4 regions of the Zestomonas ipomoeae genome follow, and region 1 is predicted to be linked to each of the others. Evidence: predicted binding sites of a transcription regulator. Region 1 holds the regulator's gene; each other region holds the start of a gene.
What was found. Region 1 encodes sigma-54, which starts transcription at its own class of promoters, with help from an activator protein. Its sites were predicted from a motif close to ANTGGCATNNANNTTGCTNT; they were not measured.
Positions count from the first base shown of each region.

Region 2: nirB (nitrite reductase large subunit NirB) is a predicted target of sigma-54. The motif match lies at 2,317-2,336, and genes of this name have one in related genera.
Region 3: flgB (flagellar basal body rod protein FlgB) is a predicted target of sigma-54. The motif match lies at 2,024-2,043, and genes of this name have one in related genera.
Region 4: ACWKV7_RS14775 (CmpA/NrtA family ABC transporter substrate-binding protein) is a predicted target of sigma-54. The motif match lies at 1,660-1,679, and genes of this name have one in related genera.

Region 1 covers NZ_JBSKHQ010000007.1:111,051-115,259, forward strand. The annotation lists gene lptA (lipopolysaccharide transport periplasmic protein LptA) at 1-91, shown strand, start outside; gene lptB (LPS export ABC transporter ATP-binding protein) at 91-816, shown strand; gene ACWKV7_RS10525 (RNA polymerase factor sigma-54) at 944-2,452, shown strand; gene hpf (ribosome hibernation-promoting factor, HPF/YfiA family) at 2,535-2,843, shown strand; gene ptsN (PTS IIA-like nitrogen regulatory protein PtsN) at 2,856-3,320, shown strand; gene rapZ (RNase adapter RapZ) at 3,330-4,187, shown strand; gene ACWKV7_RS10545 (HPr family phosphocarrier protein) at 4,203-4,209, shown strand, end outside.
Region 2 covers NZ_JBSKHQ010000013.1:126,942-131,150, reverse strand. The annotation lists gene nirB (nitrite reductase large subunit NirB) at 1-2,139, opposite strand, end outside; gene ACWKV7_RS15370 (bifunctional protein-serine/threonine kinase/phosphatase) at 2,556-4,209, opposite strand, start outside.
Region 3 covers NZ_JBSKHQ010000001.1:411,269-415,477, reverse strand. The annotation lists gene ACWKV7_RS01805 (chemotaxis protein CheV) at 6-938, shown strand; gene cheR (protein-glutamate O-methyltransferase CheR) at 983-1,810, shown strand; gene flgB (flagellar basal body rod protein FlgB) at 2,080-2,487, shown strand; gene flgC (flagellar basal body rod protein FlgC) at 2,502-2,945, shown strand; gene flgD (flagellar hook assembly protein FlgD) at 2,966-3,646, shown strand; gene ACWKV7_RS01780 (flagellar hook protein FlgE) at 3,689-4,209, shown strand, end outside.
Region 4 covers NZ_JBSKHQ010000013.1:10,748-14,956, reverse strand. The annotation lists gene ACWKV7_RS14780 (ANTAR domain-containing response regulator) at 1-293, opposite strand, end outside; gene ACWKV7_RS14775 (CmpA/NrtA family ABC transporter substrate-binding protein) at 315-1,535, opposite strand; gene acnB (bifunctional aconitate hydratase 2/2-methylisocitrate dehydratase) at 1,797-4,209, opposite strand, start outside.

The DNA of each region.
Region 1 (4,209 bases):
CGGCCGTGCCACCGGTACGCCGCTGACCACGCCGCGCCCGCGCATCGATATGATCATCCAGCCGAAGAAAAAAGAAGGCCAAGCCCAGTAATGGCGACCCTCAAAGCCCAACACCTGGCCAAGAGCTACAAAGGCCGCCAGGTGGTTCGCGACGTCAGCCTGTCCATCGACAGCGGCCAGATCGTCGGCCTGCTCGGCCCCAACGGCGCCGGCAAGACCACCTGCTTCTACATGATCGTCGGCCTGGTCGGCGCCGACCAAGGTCGGGTGCTGATCGACCAGCAGGACGTCACTCACCTGCCAATGCATGGCCGTGCCCGTGCCGGGATCGGTTACCTGCCACAGGAAGCCTCGATCTTTCGCAAGCTCAGCGTGGCCGACAACATCATGGCCATCTTGGAAACCCGCAAGGATCTGGACCGCGCCGGCCGTCGCCAGGCACTGGAAAGCCTGTTGCAGGAATTCCACATCAGCCACATCCGCGACAACCTCGGCATGAGCCTTTCCGGCGGCGAGCGTCGCCGTGCGGAAATCGCCCGCGCCCTGGCCACCGAGCCGAAATTCATTCTGCTCGACGAACCCTTCGCGGGCGTCGACCCGATCTCGGTGGGCGACATCAAGCAGATCATCCACCATCTCAAGGCCAAGGGCATCGGCGTGTTGATCACCGATCACAACGTGCGCGAAACCTTGGACATCTGCGAAACCGCCTATATTGTCAATGACGGCCAACTGATCGCCGAAGGCGACGCCGACACCATCCTGGCCAACCAGTTGGTCAAGGAAGTCTACCTGGGTCACGAGTTCCGCCTGTAATGGCGCAACTTTTCCTCACGAAGTTGTAGGCAAACCCCGAGAGGTCAGGCATATAATTTGCTTCCTGGTGGCGCTTGTCTGGCGCCCTGTTGTGGAAAGGCGCTGAGCGCCGGCAAACAAGGTGCGTATGAAACCTTCGCTAGTCCTTAAAATGGGCCAGCAGCTGACGATGACCCCGCAGCTGCAACAGGCCATCCGCCTCCTCCAACTGTCCACCCTGGATTTGCAGCAGGAAATTCAGGAGGCCCTGGAATCCAACCCGATGCTCGAGCGGCAGGAGGAAGGCGACGACTTCGACAACTCCGACCCGCTGGCCGATAGCGCCGAACAGACCCCACCGAACGGCCAGGACAACAGCAGCAGCCAGGAAACCAGCTTCCAGGAATCCAGCAGCGACGTGGAGAGCCTGGAGGATGGCGAATGGCATGACCGCATTCCCAACGAGCTGCCGGTCGATACCGCCTGGGAAGACATCTACCAGACCAGCGCCAGCAGCCTACCGAGCAGTGACGACGACGAGTGGGACTTCACCACTCGCACCTCCGCCGGCGAAAGCCTGCAAAGCCACCTGCTCTGGCAGCTGAACGTGGCGCCGATGTCCGACAAGGACCGATTGATCGCCGTCACCCTGATCGACTGCATCAATAACCAGGGCTATCTCGAAGAAACCCTCGAGGAGGTCGTCGAAGCCTTCGATCCGGAACTCGACATCGAACTCGACGAGGTCGAAGCCGTCCTGCACCGTATCCAGCAATTCGAGCCGGCCGGCATCGGCGCGCGCGACCTGCGCGAGTGCCTGTTGCTGCAATTGCGCCAGCTGCCGGCCAGCACCCCCTGGCTGAGCGAGGCCCAGCGCCTGGCGGGGGACTTCCTCGAACTGCTCGGCAGCCGCGACTACAGCCAGTTGATGCGCCGTATGAAGCTCAAGGAGGACGAGCTGCGGCAGGTGATCGAGCTGATCCAGAGCCTCAACCCGCGGCCAGGCTCGCAGATCGAAGCCAGCGAACCCGAATACGTAGTACCCGATGTAATCGTGCGCAAGCACAACGAGCGCTGGCTGGTGGAACTCAATCAGGAGGCGGTGCCGCGCCTGCGGGTCAACCCGCACTACGCAGGCTTCGTCAAACGCGCCGACTCCAGTACCGACAACACCTTCATGCGCAATCAGCTGCAGGAGGCCCGCTGGTTCATCAAGAGCCTGCAGAGCCGCAACGAAACCCTGATGAAGGTCGCCACGCAGATCGTCGAGCACCAACGCGGCTTCCTGGAGTACGGGGACGAAGCGATGAAGCCGCTCGTACTGCACGACATCGCCGAGGCCGTGGGCATGCACGAGTCGACCATTTCCCGCGTTACCACACAGAAATTCATGCACACTCCCCGCGGCATATACGAGTTGAAATACTTCTTCTCGAGCCACGTCAGCACCGCCGAGGGCGGCGAATGCTCGTCCACGGCGATCCGCGCCATCCTGAAAAAACTGGTCGCCGCGGAAAATCCGAAAAAGCCGTTGAGCGACAGCAAGATCGCTGGTTTACTGGAAGCACAGGGCATTCAAGTAGCCCGTCGCACAGTCGCCAAATACCGTGAATCCCTCGGTATAGCGCCTTCCAGCGAACGCAAGCGACTAATGTGATGCGAACTTGATCCACGCCAAAGTGTTCCGGTGGCAAGCCCGTTAGCTTGTCTCTACACACACGGCAACAAGGAGAAGCGGTATGCAAGTCAACATCAGTGGACATCAGCTGGATGTGACCGACGCCCTGCGCGACTATGTCGACGAGAAACTCGGCCGACTGGAGCGCCACTTCGACCGGATCACCAACGTGCAGGTGATCATGACGGTCGAAAAACTCAGACAGAAGATCGAAGCCACCCTGCACGTTTCAGGCGCCGAGGTCGTCGCCAATGCCGAGCATGAGGACATGTACGCGGCCATCGACCTGCTCACCGACAAGCTCGACCGACAACTGATCAAGCACAAGGAAAAGCAGCTCGACCGCCAGCAGGGCGCCATGGCCCGCTGACCTCCCCTTCCTATGATCCGACTTGAAAATATCCTGACCCCCGGCCGTTCCCTGGTGAACGTGCCGGGCGGCAGCAAGAAGCGCGTTCTCGAACAGATCGCCAATTTGGTTGCCCGCGAGCTACCGGACCTCGATGCGCAGGACATCTTCGAGAGCCTGATCGCCCGCGAGAAACTCGGCTCGACCGGCTTCGGCAATGGCATCGCCATCCCCCACTGCCGCCTACCCGGCTGTGCCGCACCGATCAGTGCGTTGCTGCGTCTGGATCGACCGGTGGACTTCGACGCCATCGACGGCGCCCCGGTGGACCTGCTGTTCGTTCTGCTGGTTCCGGAGGCCGCCACCGACGCGCACCTGGAACTGCTTCGCCAGATCGCCAGCATGCTCGACCGCAGCGAGGTGCGCGAGCGACTGCGCCAGGCACCGAGCAGTGAAGACCTGTATCAGGTGGTAGTGGACGTGCAGAACAACTCGTAAGGGTCCGACATGCGCTTGATCATCGTCAGCGGCCGCTCCGGCTCGGGCAAGAGCACCGCCCTCGATGTGCTGGAGGATAACGGCTTTTACTGCATCGACAATCTGCCGGCCGGCCTGCTCCCGGAGTTGGCCGAACGGGCCCTGCTGCATACCGAACTATTGCAACCCCAGGTCGCCGTTTCCATCGATGCGCGCAACCTGCCCAGCCACCTGCAGCGCTTTCCCGAGTTGCTCGACGAGGTGCGCGCCCGCCATATCCAGTGCGACGTACTCTATCTGGACGCCGATGACGAAGCCCTGCTCAAGCGCTTCTCGGAAACCCGCCGACGCCATCCGCTGACCGATGAGAACCGCTCGCTGGCCGAAGCCATCCAGGATGAGGCGCAGCTGCTGGGTCCGATTTCGGACCTGGCCGACCTGAAGATCGACACCACCCATCTGAATCTCTATCAGCTGCGCGATAGCATCAAGGTCCGCCTGCTGAACAAGCCGGAACCGGGCACCGCCTTTCTGGTCGAATCGTTCGGCTTCAAGCGCGGCATGCCGATCGATGCCGACCTGGTATTCGATGTCCGCTGTCTACCCAATCCCTACTGGAAACCCGACCTGCGTGATTTCTCGGGGCTGGATCAGCCGGTCATCGATTATCTGGCGGCCCAGCCCGACGTAGAGGAGATGTTCCAGGATATCCAAGCCTACCTGCATAAGTGGCTGCCACGCTTCGCGGCCAGCAACCGTGCGTATGTGACCATTGCCATTGGCTGCACCGGCGGCCACCACCGCTCGGTGTACCTGGCCGAACGTCTCGGCCGCGCGCTCAAACAACCATTGAAGAACGTTCAGGTCCGACACCGCGACCTTAGTTAGAAGGATTCAAGCGCGATGCCCG
Region 2 (4,209 bases), on a different contig from region 1:
GATGCCGCCGTTACCGCCGATGTAGAGCTCCCAGCCGGAATCCACGCCGATGATGCCGACGTCCTTGATGCCGGATTCGGCGCAGTTGCGCGGACAGCCGGAGACGGCCAGCTTGACCTTGTGCGGCGACCACATGTTGAACAGCGCGTGCTCCAGGTCGATGCCCATCTGCGTGCTGTTCTGCGTGCCGAAGCGGCAGAATTCGCTGCCGACGCAGGTCTTCACCGTGCGGATGGACTTGCCGTAGGCGTGGCCGGAGGGCATGTCGAGGTCTCTCCACACGCCGGGCAGGTCTTCCTTCTTGATGCCCAGCAGGTCGATGCGCTGGCCGCCCGTGACCTTGACCATCGGCACCTGGTACTTGTCCGCCACGTCGGCAATGCGGCGCAGTTCGGAGGCGTTGGTCACGCCGCCCCACATGCGCGGTACCACCGAGTAGGTACCATCCTTCTGGATGTTGGCGTGGGCGCGCTCGTTGATGAAGCGCGACTGCGGGTCGTCCTTGGCCTCGCCCGGCCAGGTGGAGATCAGGTAGTAGTTCAGCGCCGGGCGGCAGGTGGCGCAGCCGTTGGGCGTGGTCCACTCCATGAAGGCCATGGCATCGGCGATGCTGGTTAGGTGGTGATCGCGGATCGCCTTGCGCACCTGGCCGTGGTTCAGTTCGGTGCAGCCGCACACGGCTTTTTCGCTCTTCGGTTTGACATCGGCAGCGCCGCCGACGGTGTTGATCAGGATTTGCTCCACCAGGCCGGTGCAGGAGCCGCAGGAGCTGGCGGCCTTGGTGTGTTTCTTCACCTCGTCGACGGAGAACAGGCCGTGCTCCTGGATGGCCTTGACGATAGTGCCCTTGCACACGCCGTTGCAGCCGCAGACTTCCATGTCGTCGGGCATCGACATGGCTTTGCTCTGGCCTTGGTGGCCGGTGTCGCCGATGGCGTTCTCGCCGAACATCAGGTGGTCGCGGATCTCGCTGACGTTGTGGTTCTCGCGGATCTGCCGGAAGTACCAGCCGCCGTCGGCGGTGTCGCCGTAGAGGCAAGCGCCGACCAGGACGTCGTCCTTGATCACCAGCTTCTTGTAGACGCCGCCGATGGGGTCGGAGAGGGTGATGGTCTCGGTGCCTTCGCCGCCCATGAAGTCGCCGGCGGAGAACAGGTCGATGCCGGTCACCTTGAGCTTGGTGGAGGTCACCGAACCCTGGTAGCGGGCAAAGCCGAGCATGGCCAGGTGGTTGGCGCAGACCTTGGCCTGTTCGAACAGCGGCGCCACCAGGCCGTAGGCGATGCCGCGGTGGTTGGCGCATTCGCCCACCGAGTAGACGCGCGGGTCATAGGTTTGCAGGGTGTCGTTGACCAGGATGCCGCGGTTGCAGGGGATGCCGGCCTTTTCCGCCAGTTCGCTGTTGGGGCGGATGCCCGCGGCCATCACCACCAGATCAGCCGGGATCACTTCATCGTCGGAGAAGCGCACGGCCTTGACCCGGCCCTCTTCGTTGCCGATCAGCTCGGCGGTCTGCTTGGCCAGCTTGAATTTCAGGCCACGGGCTTCGAGTGCGGTTTGCAGCAGCTTGCCGGCGGTGGGGTCGAGCTGGCGCTCCATCAGCCAGTCGCTGATGTGCACCACGGTTACGTCCATGCCGCGCAGCTTGAGGCCGTTGGCTGCTTCCAGGCCGAGCAGGCCGCCGCCGATGACCACGGCATGGCTGTGGGTCTGGGCGGTGTCCATCATCGCCTGGGTGTCGGCGATATCGCGGTAGCCGATCACGCCCTGCAGCTTGTTGCCGGGAATCGGCAGGATGAACGGGTTGGAGCCGGTGGCGATGAGCAGGCGATCGTATTCGGCCTCGCTGCCGTCTTCGGCAATCACCCGGCGCTTGACTCGGTCGATTTCCACGACCTTGCGATTGAGCATCAGGCGAATGTTGTTTTCCGCGTACCAGTTGAGGTCGTTGAGCACGATCTCTTCGAAGGTCTGCTCGCCGGCCAGCACCGGCGAGAGCAGGATGCGGTTGTAGTTGGGATGTGGCTCGGCGCCGAACACGGTGATGTCGTAGAGATCCGGCGTGAGCTTGAGCAGCTCCTCCAGCGTGCGCACGCCGGCCATGCCGTTGCCGATCATCACTAGTTTGAGTTTGTTCATCAGGTGTCTCCGCGAACCGGGCCTGCCGCGCAGGGATGTTCATGAAATTCAAGGCAACAAAAAAGGCGCCCCGCTAGTGCTAGCGAGGACGCCTTTGTCCGTTCCCGTTATCAGCCTTGGGCCTGTCGGGGAGCGCCGCCGTTCACCTTTGAAGGCCGCGCTCGATGTGCCTATCCCTAAGCAGGGGGCGTGCCAACTGGCTGAAAGCCACGGTTGGCGTGGCATGGCGCCCGTATGCTCAGGCCGGATGGCGGTCCGAGTGCACCATGCTGCAGCACGGTGCACGCTTGCTGTGCGAGCCGGGCCGGTGCGCTCGGCGCCAGCGGCTCGGCCACGGGCCGTGCGGCTGGTCGCCGCCGAGGTGTGGTGGAGGGCGCCTCCTGGCCTGGACGGCTACAGGATCGCGCCGTGCCGAGTCAGTGGCGGTACAGCCAGGCGATGAGCATCACCAGATGCAGTAGCAAGGAGGCGCAGGCCAGGCCGCGCCAGAACTTCAGCGGCTCGCGTTCCAGCAGGGGGCGAGGGCGCTGGCTCAGCGCCTGGCGTTCGCCCTGTTCGAGATTGAGCAGCCACTCCTCGGCGGTTTCGAAGCGCTGCGTCGGGTCGGCGGCGATGGCGCGGCTCAGGCTCTCGTCGATCCAGGCGGGCAGATCCGGTCGATAGCGGCTGGCTGGTATCGGTGCACCGAAGCGCGGATGCTGGAACGGCTCCACTTCGCCGTACGGATAGTGCCCGGTAAGCAAGTGGTAGAGCGTGACGCCGGCGGCGTAGAGGTCCTGCTGGGCACTCGGCGCGGCGCCGGCGAAGGCCTCCGGGGCGATATAGCTGGGCGTGCCGGGCAGTGCATGAGCCTCGTCCTTGGACAGGCCCGGGCAATAGGCGAGGCCGAAGTCCAATACCCGCAGCTCGCCGTCGTCGCCCCAGAGCAGGTTATCCGGCTTGATGTCGCGGTGCAGGATATTGCGCCGGTGCAGCATGCCGAGGGCGCGCAGCAGTTGTGGCGCCAGGTCGAGCCATTCCGGAAGACCCAGCGGGCCGGTCAGGCGCAGGTGCTCGGCGAGGGTCTCGCCTGGGTACTCACGCTGTACGTAGTACAGGTGCTGGCGCTGCGGCAGCGGATGCAGCTCGGGAAAATAGCGACCGGCGACGCGGCGCAGGAACCACTCTTCCTGCAGCAGTGCGGGGCCGGCGTTGGCCTCGTCGTGGCGGCTGGCCGGCAGGGTTTTCAGCAACCAGCGCCGTGCCTGGGCGTCGCGCACCCGGTAGAGCAGCGATTGCCGCGATTCGCCAAGCAGGCGCTCCACCTGCCAGCCTTCGAAGCCCTGGCCGTCGCGCAGGCGCGGCGGCAGCGGCCAATGATGCAACTGGGCGAGGGTGTCGGCGAGGGCGCTTTCCGGCAAGTGATCGATGCGCACCAGCAATGCGCTGGCGTTGTCCTGGCTACCGGCCAGGTGCGCGGCGCTCACCAGGGCCTGGGCGATGGCGGATGGGTCGCTTTCATCCTGCAGGATGCGGCGGATGCCGTGATCGCCAAGCTGGGCCCAGACGCCGTCGCTGACGATCAGAAAGCTCTCGCCCTCGCGCAGCTCGCCGTCCAGATAGTCCACCAGCAGATGCTGGTCGAGGCCGAGGGCACGCTTGAGCACATGCTGCATGCCCGGCTGCTCCCAGACGTGATCCTCGCTGAGGCGCTCCAGCTGGCCGGCGTGCCAGCGGTAGGCGCGGCAGTCGCCGACATGGGCGAGGGTGAAGCGACGGCCGCGCAGGACCAGCGTGGTCAGGGTGGTGAGCAGCGGCTGGCCGCCGCCGTTGGCTTGCAGCCAGCGGTTGTGGGCCGATAGCAGGCGGTCGAGGGAGTGCGCCACCGCCCAGGTCTCCGGCGTGGCGTAGTAGTCCAGCGCCAGGGCTTGCAGCGTGGCGCGGGCCGCCAGGCCGCCGTCCGCGCACTGGCTGACACCGTCGGCGACGGCGAACAGGTACCCCTTGCTCGCCGCCAGGGCGGGCGCCGGCGTCACTACGCGCAGGGCGTCCTGGTTCTCCTCCCGTGGGCCGGTGGCGCTGGCTTCGCCG
Region 3 (4,209 bases), on a different contig from region 1:
CTGGCATGGCCGGTGTATTGGATTCGGTTAACCAGCGTACGCAACTGGTTGGGCAGAACCGCCTGGAGTTGTTGCTGTTCCGTCTCGACGGCAGTCAGCTGTACGGGATCAACGTGTTCAAGGTGAAGGAGGTGCTGCAATGCCCCAAGCTCACCATCATGCCCAAGTCCAGCCCGGTGGTGCGCGGTGTCGCCAACATACGCGGGGGCACCATCCCGATCCTCGACCTGTCGATGGCGACCGGGCGCAAGGGGTTGGATGATCTGAAAAACAGCTTCGTCATCATCACCGAGTACAACACCAAGGTGCAGGGTTTCCTGGTGCGTTCGGTGGAGCGCATCGTCAACATGAACTGGGAGGAGATCCATCCGCCACCCAAGGGCACCGGTCGCGATCACTACCTGACGGCGGTGACGCGGGTCGACAAGCAGTTGGTGGAAATCATCGACGTGGAGAAGATCCTTGCCGAAGTGGCGCCGATGTCGGAGCACATTTCCGAGGGAGTCATCGATGTCGAGACGCAGGCCCGGGCAGTCTCCAAGCATGTGTTGATCTGCGACGACTCCTCGGTGGCGCGCAAGCAGGTGGCGCGTTGTCTGCAGAGCGTCGGTGTGGAGGTGACGGCCCTGAACGACGGGCGCGAGGCACTGGACTATCTGCACAAGATGCTCAGCGAGGGCAGGAACCCGGAGCAGGAACTGCTCATGCTGATTTCCGACATCGAGATGCCGGAAATGGACGGCTACACCCTCACCGCGGAGATTCGTGCCGATCCGCGCATGCAGAAGATGCATATCCTCCTGCATACTTCGCTATCCGGTGTGTTCAACCAGGCGATGGTCAAGAAGGTCGGGGCCAACGATTTCCTCGCCAAGTTTCGTCCCGACGAGCTGGCGGCGCGGGTGGCTGAACGCATCAAAGCAGTGGACGGGGGCTGAGGGCTCGGCCCTCGGCAATTCATATGAGCGGCGAGGCGTTGCTAGTGTCTTCGGGAAATGTGGATTTTGAGCAGTTCCGGATCTTTCTGGAAAAGGCCTGCGGTATTCTGCTTGGCAGCAACAAGCAGTACCTGGTGTCCAGCCGACTCAACAAGCTGATGGAGCAGCAGGGCATCAAGACCCTTGGCGAGCTGGTGCAGCGCATGCAGGGTCAGCCGCGCAGCGGCTTGCGCGAGCAGGTGGTGGACGCCATGACCACCAACGAGACCCTGTGGTTTCGCGATACTTATCCGTTCGAGGTGCTGAAGAACCGGGTGCTGCCGGAGATGATCAAGGCCAGCCCCGGACAGCGTCTGCGCATCTGGTCGGCGGCCTGTTCGTCCGGCCAGGAGCCGTATTCGCTGTCGATGACCATCGACGAGTTCGAGCGCAGCAACCTGGGGCAGCTCAAGTCCGGTGTGCAGATCGTGGCCACTGACCTGTCCAGCTCCATGCTCACGGCCTGCAAGGGCGGTGAGTACGACAGTCTGGCGATGGGGCGCGGCCTGTCCCAGGAGCGCTTGCAGCGCTACTTCGACCCCAAGGGCCCGGGACGCTGGGCAGTCAAGGCGCCGATCAAGAGTCGGGTGGAGTTCCGAGCGCTGAACCTGCTCGACAGCTATGCCAGCCTCGGCAAGTTCGACATCGTGTTCTGCCGCAACGTGCTGATCTATTTTTCCGCCGAGGTGAAGAAGGACATCCTCACCCGCATCCACGCCACGCTGAAGCCCGGGGGATACCTGTTCCTGGGGGCCTCCGAGGCGCTGAACGGGTTGCCGGACAAGTACCAGATGGTGCAATGCAGCCCGGGGATCATCTACAAGGTGAAATGATCGCCGCGACGCTCGATGGGGAGGCCACATGGCCTCCCTTTTTGTTTCCGTGATGGATCGGCGGCGAGCGCTCGCACGCCGAGGGCATGGCTTGGCGGCAACCTGGGGTCCAGGTTTGCCGCTTCTGTGTCCACTGGCGGAAAAGCCTTGCCGCTTTCGCCTGCCTTGGGCAGGCTTAATTCATTAAGTGTCTGAAAATAAAGAATAAATTAAATTGGCACGGCGCTTGCTGAATGTCTGGCACGCAACACCAGACAAGGTCCCCGACCATGAGCATCAGTTTCGAAAGCGCGCTTGGCATCCACGAAAAAGCACTTGGCTTCCGCGCCCAGCGCGCCGAGGTGCTGGCCAACAACATCGCCAACGCCGACACGCCCAACTACAAGGCCCGCGACCTGGACTTCGCCTCGGTGCTTGCCGAGCAGAACGCCCGGGCGCAGCGCGGCACTATGCAGCTGAGCCGGACCAGCGACCGGCACATCGCCGCGCAGGGCCTGGAGCTGGCAGACGCCGGGCTGCGCTTTCGTTCGCCGAACCATGCATCGATCGACCAGAACACCGTCGACCTGCAGGTGGAACAGGCCAACTACGCCGAGAACACCGTGCAGTACCAGGCCAGCTTCACCTTTCTCAACAGCAAGTTCAAAGGGCTGATCGGCGCCCTGCGCGGCGAATAACGGAGAGCACTGCCATGTCCCTAGCCAACGTCTTCAATATCGCCGGTTCTGGCATGAGTGCCCAGAGCACCCGTCTGAACACCATCTCCAGCAATATCGCCAACGCCGACACGGTGTCGTCGAGCGTCGACCAGACCTACCGTGCCCGTCACCCGGTATTCGCCACTCTGTTCCAGCAAGCGCAGGACGGCGATCGCGGCTCGCTGTTCGCCGAGCAGGACAACGCAGGGCGCGGTGTGCAGGTGCTCGGCGTGGTCGAGGACCAGAGCAACCTGGTCCAGCGTTACGAGCCGAACCATCCGGCCGCTGACGAGAACGGCTACGTGTATTACCCCAACGTCAACGTAGTCGAGGAAATGGCGGACATGATCTCCGCCAGCCGTGCCTTCCAGACCAACGTCGAAATGATGAACACCGCCAAGCAGATGTTGCAGCGCGTGCTGACCCTGGGTCAGTAAGCCACTAACGAGGGATCAGCATGAACATCAGTAGCAACATCGAAACGGGCAAATCGGTTCTCGACCAGTACCAGCTCAGCAACGAGCGCAAGACCAGCAAGGACCTCGGCAAGAACGAATTTCTCCAGTTGCTGGTCACGCAGTTGAACAACCAGGACCCGCTGTCGCCGCAGGAGAACGGCGAGTTCATCGCCCAGCTGGCGCAGTTCAGCACCGTCGAAGGGGTGGAGAAGCTGAACAGCAGCATGGAGTCGATTCTCTCCGGCTACCAGTCGTCCCAGGCGCTGCAGGCGTCCTCGCTGGTCGGCCGCAAGGTTATCGTGCCAACCGATCGCGCGGTGGTGGATACCAGTTCCACCTTCCGCGCCAGCCTGGCCCTGCCGGCGACCAGCAGCAACGTCTACGTCAACGTCTACGACAACGCCGGGGCCGCGGTCAGCCGGGTCAACCTGGGGCAGCAGAGCGCCGGCAATGTCAGCTTCATGTGGGACGGCAAAGATGCCAGCGGCAATCTCTTGCCGCCCGGCACCTACCGCTTCGAGGCGCAGGCCAGTTATGGACAGGAAACCAAGGGGCTCAGGACGATGCTGCCGGCCAACGTCGACAGCGTCACGCTCGGGCAGAACGGCGGTGAGCTGATGCTCAACCTCGCCGGCCTCGGCAGCATCCCCTTGTCCCAAGTCCAGGTCATCGGTCAGTAACCACAGGCTTAGTCGCCGGCGCTACCGGCAGAGGAGTACACCATGTCGTTCAATATCGGTCTCAGCGGTCTGCGGGCGGCCTCCAAGGACCTCAACGTCACTGGCAACAACATCGCCAACGCCGGTACCGCGGGCTTCAAGCAGTCGCGGGCGGAGTTTGCCGATGTCTACGCCTCCTCGGTGTTGGGAACCGGCTCGAACCCCCAGGGCAGCGGCGTGCTGCTGGCGAACGTGTCGCAACTGTTCAACCAGGGCAACATCAACTACACCCAGAATGCCCTGGACCTGGCGATCAACGGCAACGGCTTCTTCGTCACCAGCAACAATGGTGAAGTGAGCTACACCCGTGCCGGTTATTTCGGTACCGACCGCGATGGCTACCTGGTCAATAACTTTGGCTACCGGCTGCAAGGCTATGCGGTGGACGCCAACAACAACCTGCAGAATGGTGTGGTCAGCGACCTGTTGATCCAGACCGCCAGCCAGGCGCCCCGGGCCAGCGAGAATCTGACCCAAACGTTCAACTTGAACTCGACCAACCAGACGCCCGCCGCCTGGCAGGG
Region 4 (4,209 bases), on a different contig from region 1:
GCGCTGACGCCGGACTTGATCGCCTGGCGCATCACGTCGGGGTCGTCTTCGTCGGTGAACATGACGATGGGGCGGGGCTGGTCGCGGGTGACCAGGCACACCTGTTCCATCACGTCGCGGCCCGGTGACTCGGTGTCGATCAGGATTACGTCGGGGCGCACGGCCTCGACCCGCTCGGGCAGGTCGATGGTCAGCCCGGACTCGTCGATCACGTCGAAACCGGCTTCGATCAGCACGGCCTTGAGGCGACCGACTTTCTTGGCGGTGTCGTTGATCAGGAGGATGCGCAGCATAGTGGCGGTTGTCCCGTTGAGTTAGAGGGCAAGCGTCTGTTTGTCGTTGGCCAGCGCGTGCAGGGCGAAACTGCGCGCGTAGCCGGCGGGATCGCAGCCGTCCCATAGCTTACCGTCGAGCAGTATGGAACGGCGCATGGGCGTGGCGGGTACCGGGATGCCCAGGGCGCTGGCGGCATCGCGGTAAAGGGCCAGTTGCTGGACCTGGGCGGCCACGCCTTGGTAGTCCGGGTCGTCGCGCAGCAGGCCCCAGCGGCGGAACTGGGTCATGAACCAGAGGCCATCGGACAGGTAGGGCATGTTCACCTCGCCGTCGCCGAAGAACCGCAGGGCATGCCGGTCCAGCCAGGCGTGCCCGATGCCGTCCTCGTATTGGCCGAGAAAGCGCGGCTGGATCGCCGCCAGCGGGGCGTCCACGTACTCGCTGCTGCTGAGCAACTGCGCGGTGCTGCGCTTGTTCTCTTCGCTCGCATCGATGAAGCGGCTGGCTTCCAGCACGGCCATCACCAGGGCGCGGGCAGTATTCGGGTAGGTTTCGACGAATTCGCGGGTGCAGCCGAGCACCTTTTCCGGATGGTCGGGCCAGATCGACTGGCTGGTGGCCAGGGTGAAGCCCATGCGCTCTTCGATCGCCTGGGCGCCCCAGGGCTCGCCGGCACAGAAGCCGTCGATGCGGCCGGCCTGGATGTGGGCGACCATCTGCGAGGGCGGCACCACCACGGTATTGACGTCGTCCAACGGGTGAATGCCCTGGCTGGCCAGCCAGTAGTAGAGCCACAAGGCATGGGTGCCGGTGGGGAAAGTCTGCGCCAGGGTCAGCTTTGCATCACTTTGGTGCGCGTAGCGGGATAGCGCTTCGCCACTGGTCACGCCGGCATCCTTCAGCGGTTGCGAGAGGTTGATGCTCTGGCCGTTCTGGGACAGGCCCATGAGCACCGCCATGTCCACCGGCGGCGTGCCGCCGATTCCCAGGTGCACGGCGTAGAGCAGGCCGTAGAGGCCCTGCGCGGCGTCCAGTTCGCCGCTGATGAGCTTGTCGCGCAGCGTCGCCCAGGATGCCTGGCGCTTGAGGTTCAGCGTCAAGCCGTAGGGCTGGGCGAAGCCCTGGGTGGCGGCGACGATCAGTGAGGCAGAGTCGGTCAGGGCCATGAAGCCCAGGTTGATGGCGTTCTTTTCCGGGGCATCGCTGCCAGCGACCCAGGCCAGGGCATCTTTGCGCGAAGTTGCTTGGTTGTCGGTCATTTGCTTTTGTTCCACCGTTGAACAAAAAGGCGCCGCTCCAACTGCTGCCCGATGCAGGAGCTGTAAGCGGCGCCATTGCCTGTGAACCGACTCCGCCGTTGGAGACGGTTCTTTTGCAATGGAGCTAGCAAGCGATATGCCATCGTCCGATGGCGATCTCTAGGGCGAATGAATTCGCCCCTGCGTGCAGATCGCGTTTCCTCGCGAGGCGAAAAGAAAAAGCCCCGCACGGGGCGGGGCTCATTCGTTGCCGGCTAAGGCTTAGGCTTGAACGACCGGGATCTGGGCGTTCGCAGCGGCTTCCTTGTACTCGGCGATCTGATCGAAGCTCAGGTAGCGGTAGACGTCGGCAGCCATGCTGTCGATGTCCTTCGCGTACTGCATGTACTCCTCGACGGTCGGCAGCTTGCCGATGATCGAGGCGACCGCTGCCAGTTCGGCGGAGGCCAGGTACACGTTGGTCGCGTCGCCCAGGCGGTTCGGGAAGTTACGGGTGGAGGTGGAAACCACGGTGGAACCGGTCTGGACGCGTGCCTGGTTACCCATGCACAGCGAGCAGCCGGGCATTTCCATGCGCGCACCGGCCTTGCCGTAGATGCCGTAGTAGCCTTCCTCGGTCAGCTGGTGGGCGTCCATCTTGGTCGGCGGAGCCAGCCACAGGCGGGTCGGAATGCCGCCCTTGACCTTATCCAGCAACTTGCCGGCAGCGCGGAAGTGGCCGATGTTGGTCATGCAGGAGCCAATGAACACCTCGTCGATCTTCTCGCCGGCCACGGTGGACAGCAGACGGGCATCGTCCGGATCGTTCGGCGCGCAGAGGACCGGCTCTTTCACGTTGGCCAGGTCGATCTCGATCACCGCGGCGTATTCGGCGTCCTTGTCCGCTTCCAGCAGCTTCGGATCGGCCAGCCAGGCTTCCATCGCCTGGGCGCGACGCTCCAGGGTGCGGGCGTCGCCGTAGCCTTCGCCGATCATCCAGCGCAGCAGGGTGATGTTGGAGTTCAGGTACTCGGCGATGGCCGCTTCCGGCAGCTTGATCGCGCAACCGGCAGCGGAACGCTCGGCGGAGGCGTCGGACAGCTCGAACGCTTGCTCGACGGTCAGCTCGTTCAGGCCTTCGATCTCGAGGATGCGGCCGGAGAAGATGTTCTTCTTGCCCTTCTTCTCGACGGTCAGCAGGCCGGCCTGGATGGCGTAGTAGGGGATGGCATGCACCAGGTCACGCAGGGTGATCCCGGGCTGCATCTTGCCCTTGAAGCGCACCAGGACGGATTCCGGCATGTCCAGCGGCATCACGCCGGTGGCGGCGGCGAAGGCCACCAGGCCGGAGCCGGCCGGGAAGGAAATCCCGATCGGGAAGCGGGTGTGCGAGTCGCCACCGGTGCCGACGGTATCCGGCAGCAGCATGCGGTTCAGCCAGCTGTGGATGATGCCGTCGCCCGGACGCAGGGACACGCCGCCACGGGTGCGGATGAAATCCGGCAGGGTGTGGTGGGTGGTGACGTCGATCGGCTTCGGATAGGCCGCGGTGTGGCAGAAGGACTGCATCACCAGGTCGGCGGAGAAGCCCAGGCAAGCCAGGTCTTTCAGCTCGTCGCGGGTCATCGGGCCGGTGGTGTCCTGGGAGCCGACGGTGGTCATCTTCGGCTCGCAGTAGGTGCCCGGACGCACGCCCTGGCCTTCCGGCAGACCGCAAGCGCGGCCGACCATCTTCTGCGCCAGGGTGAAGCCCTTGCCGCTGTCGGCCGGTGCTTCCGGCTTCTTGAACAGGTCGGAGGCGCCCAGACCGAGCTCGGCGCGCGCCTTGTCGGTCAGGCCGCGACCGACGATCAGCGGAATACGGCCGCCTGCGCGAACTTCGTCGAGCAGCACGTCGGTCTTCAGCTGGAAAGTGGTGACCAGCTCGTCGCTGCCGTGACGGCGCACTTCACCCTTGATCGGGTAGACGTCGATCACGTCGCCCATGGCCAGGTTGGTGCAGTCGAATTCGATCGGCAGGGCGCCGGCGTCTTCCATGGTGTTGTAGAAGATCGGGGCGATCTTGGTGCCGAAGCAGAAACCGCCAGCGCGCTTGTTCGGAACGAAGGGAATGTCGTCACCGAAGAACCACAGCACCGAGTTGGTGGCGGACTTGCGGGAAGAGCCGGTACCGACCACGTCACCGACGTAGGCAACCGGGAAGCCCTTGGCCTTCAGTTCTTCCATCTGCTTCAGCGGGCCGACCGAGCCAGGCACGTCGGGGTTGATGCCATCGCGGGCCATTTTCAGCATGGCCAGGGCGTGCAGCGGGATGTCCGGGCGCGACCAGGCATCCGGAGCCGGCGACAGGTCGTCGGTGTTGGTTTCGCCGGTGACCTTGAAAACGGCCAGGGTGACCTTCTCCGGGACGGCCGGGCGGTTGGTGAACCACTCGCCATCGGCCCAGGACTGCAGTACGGCCTTGGCGTTGGCATTGCCGGCCTTGGCTTTCTCGGCGACGTCATGGAAGGCGTCGAACATCAGCAGGGTGTGTTTGAGCTGTTCGGCGGCAACTTCGGCCAGCTCGGCGCTGTCCAGCAGCTCGACCAGGGTAGCGATGTTGTAGCCGCCCTGCATGGTGCCCAGCAGTTCGACGGCGCGCTGCTTGCTGATCAGCGGGGAAGTGGCTTCGCCCTTGGCGACGGCGGAGAGGAAA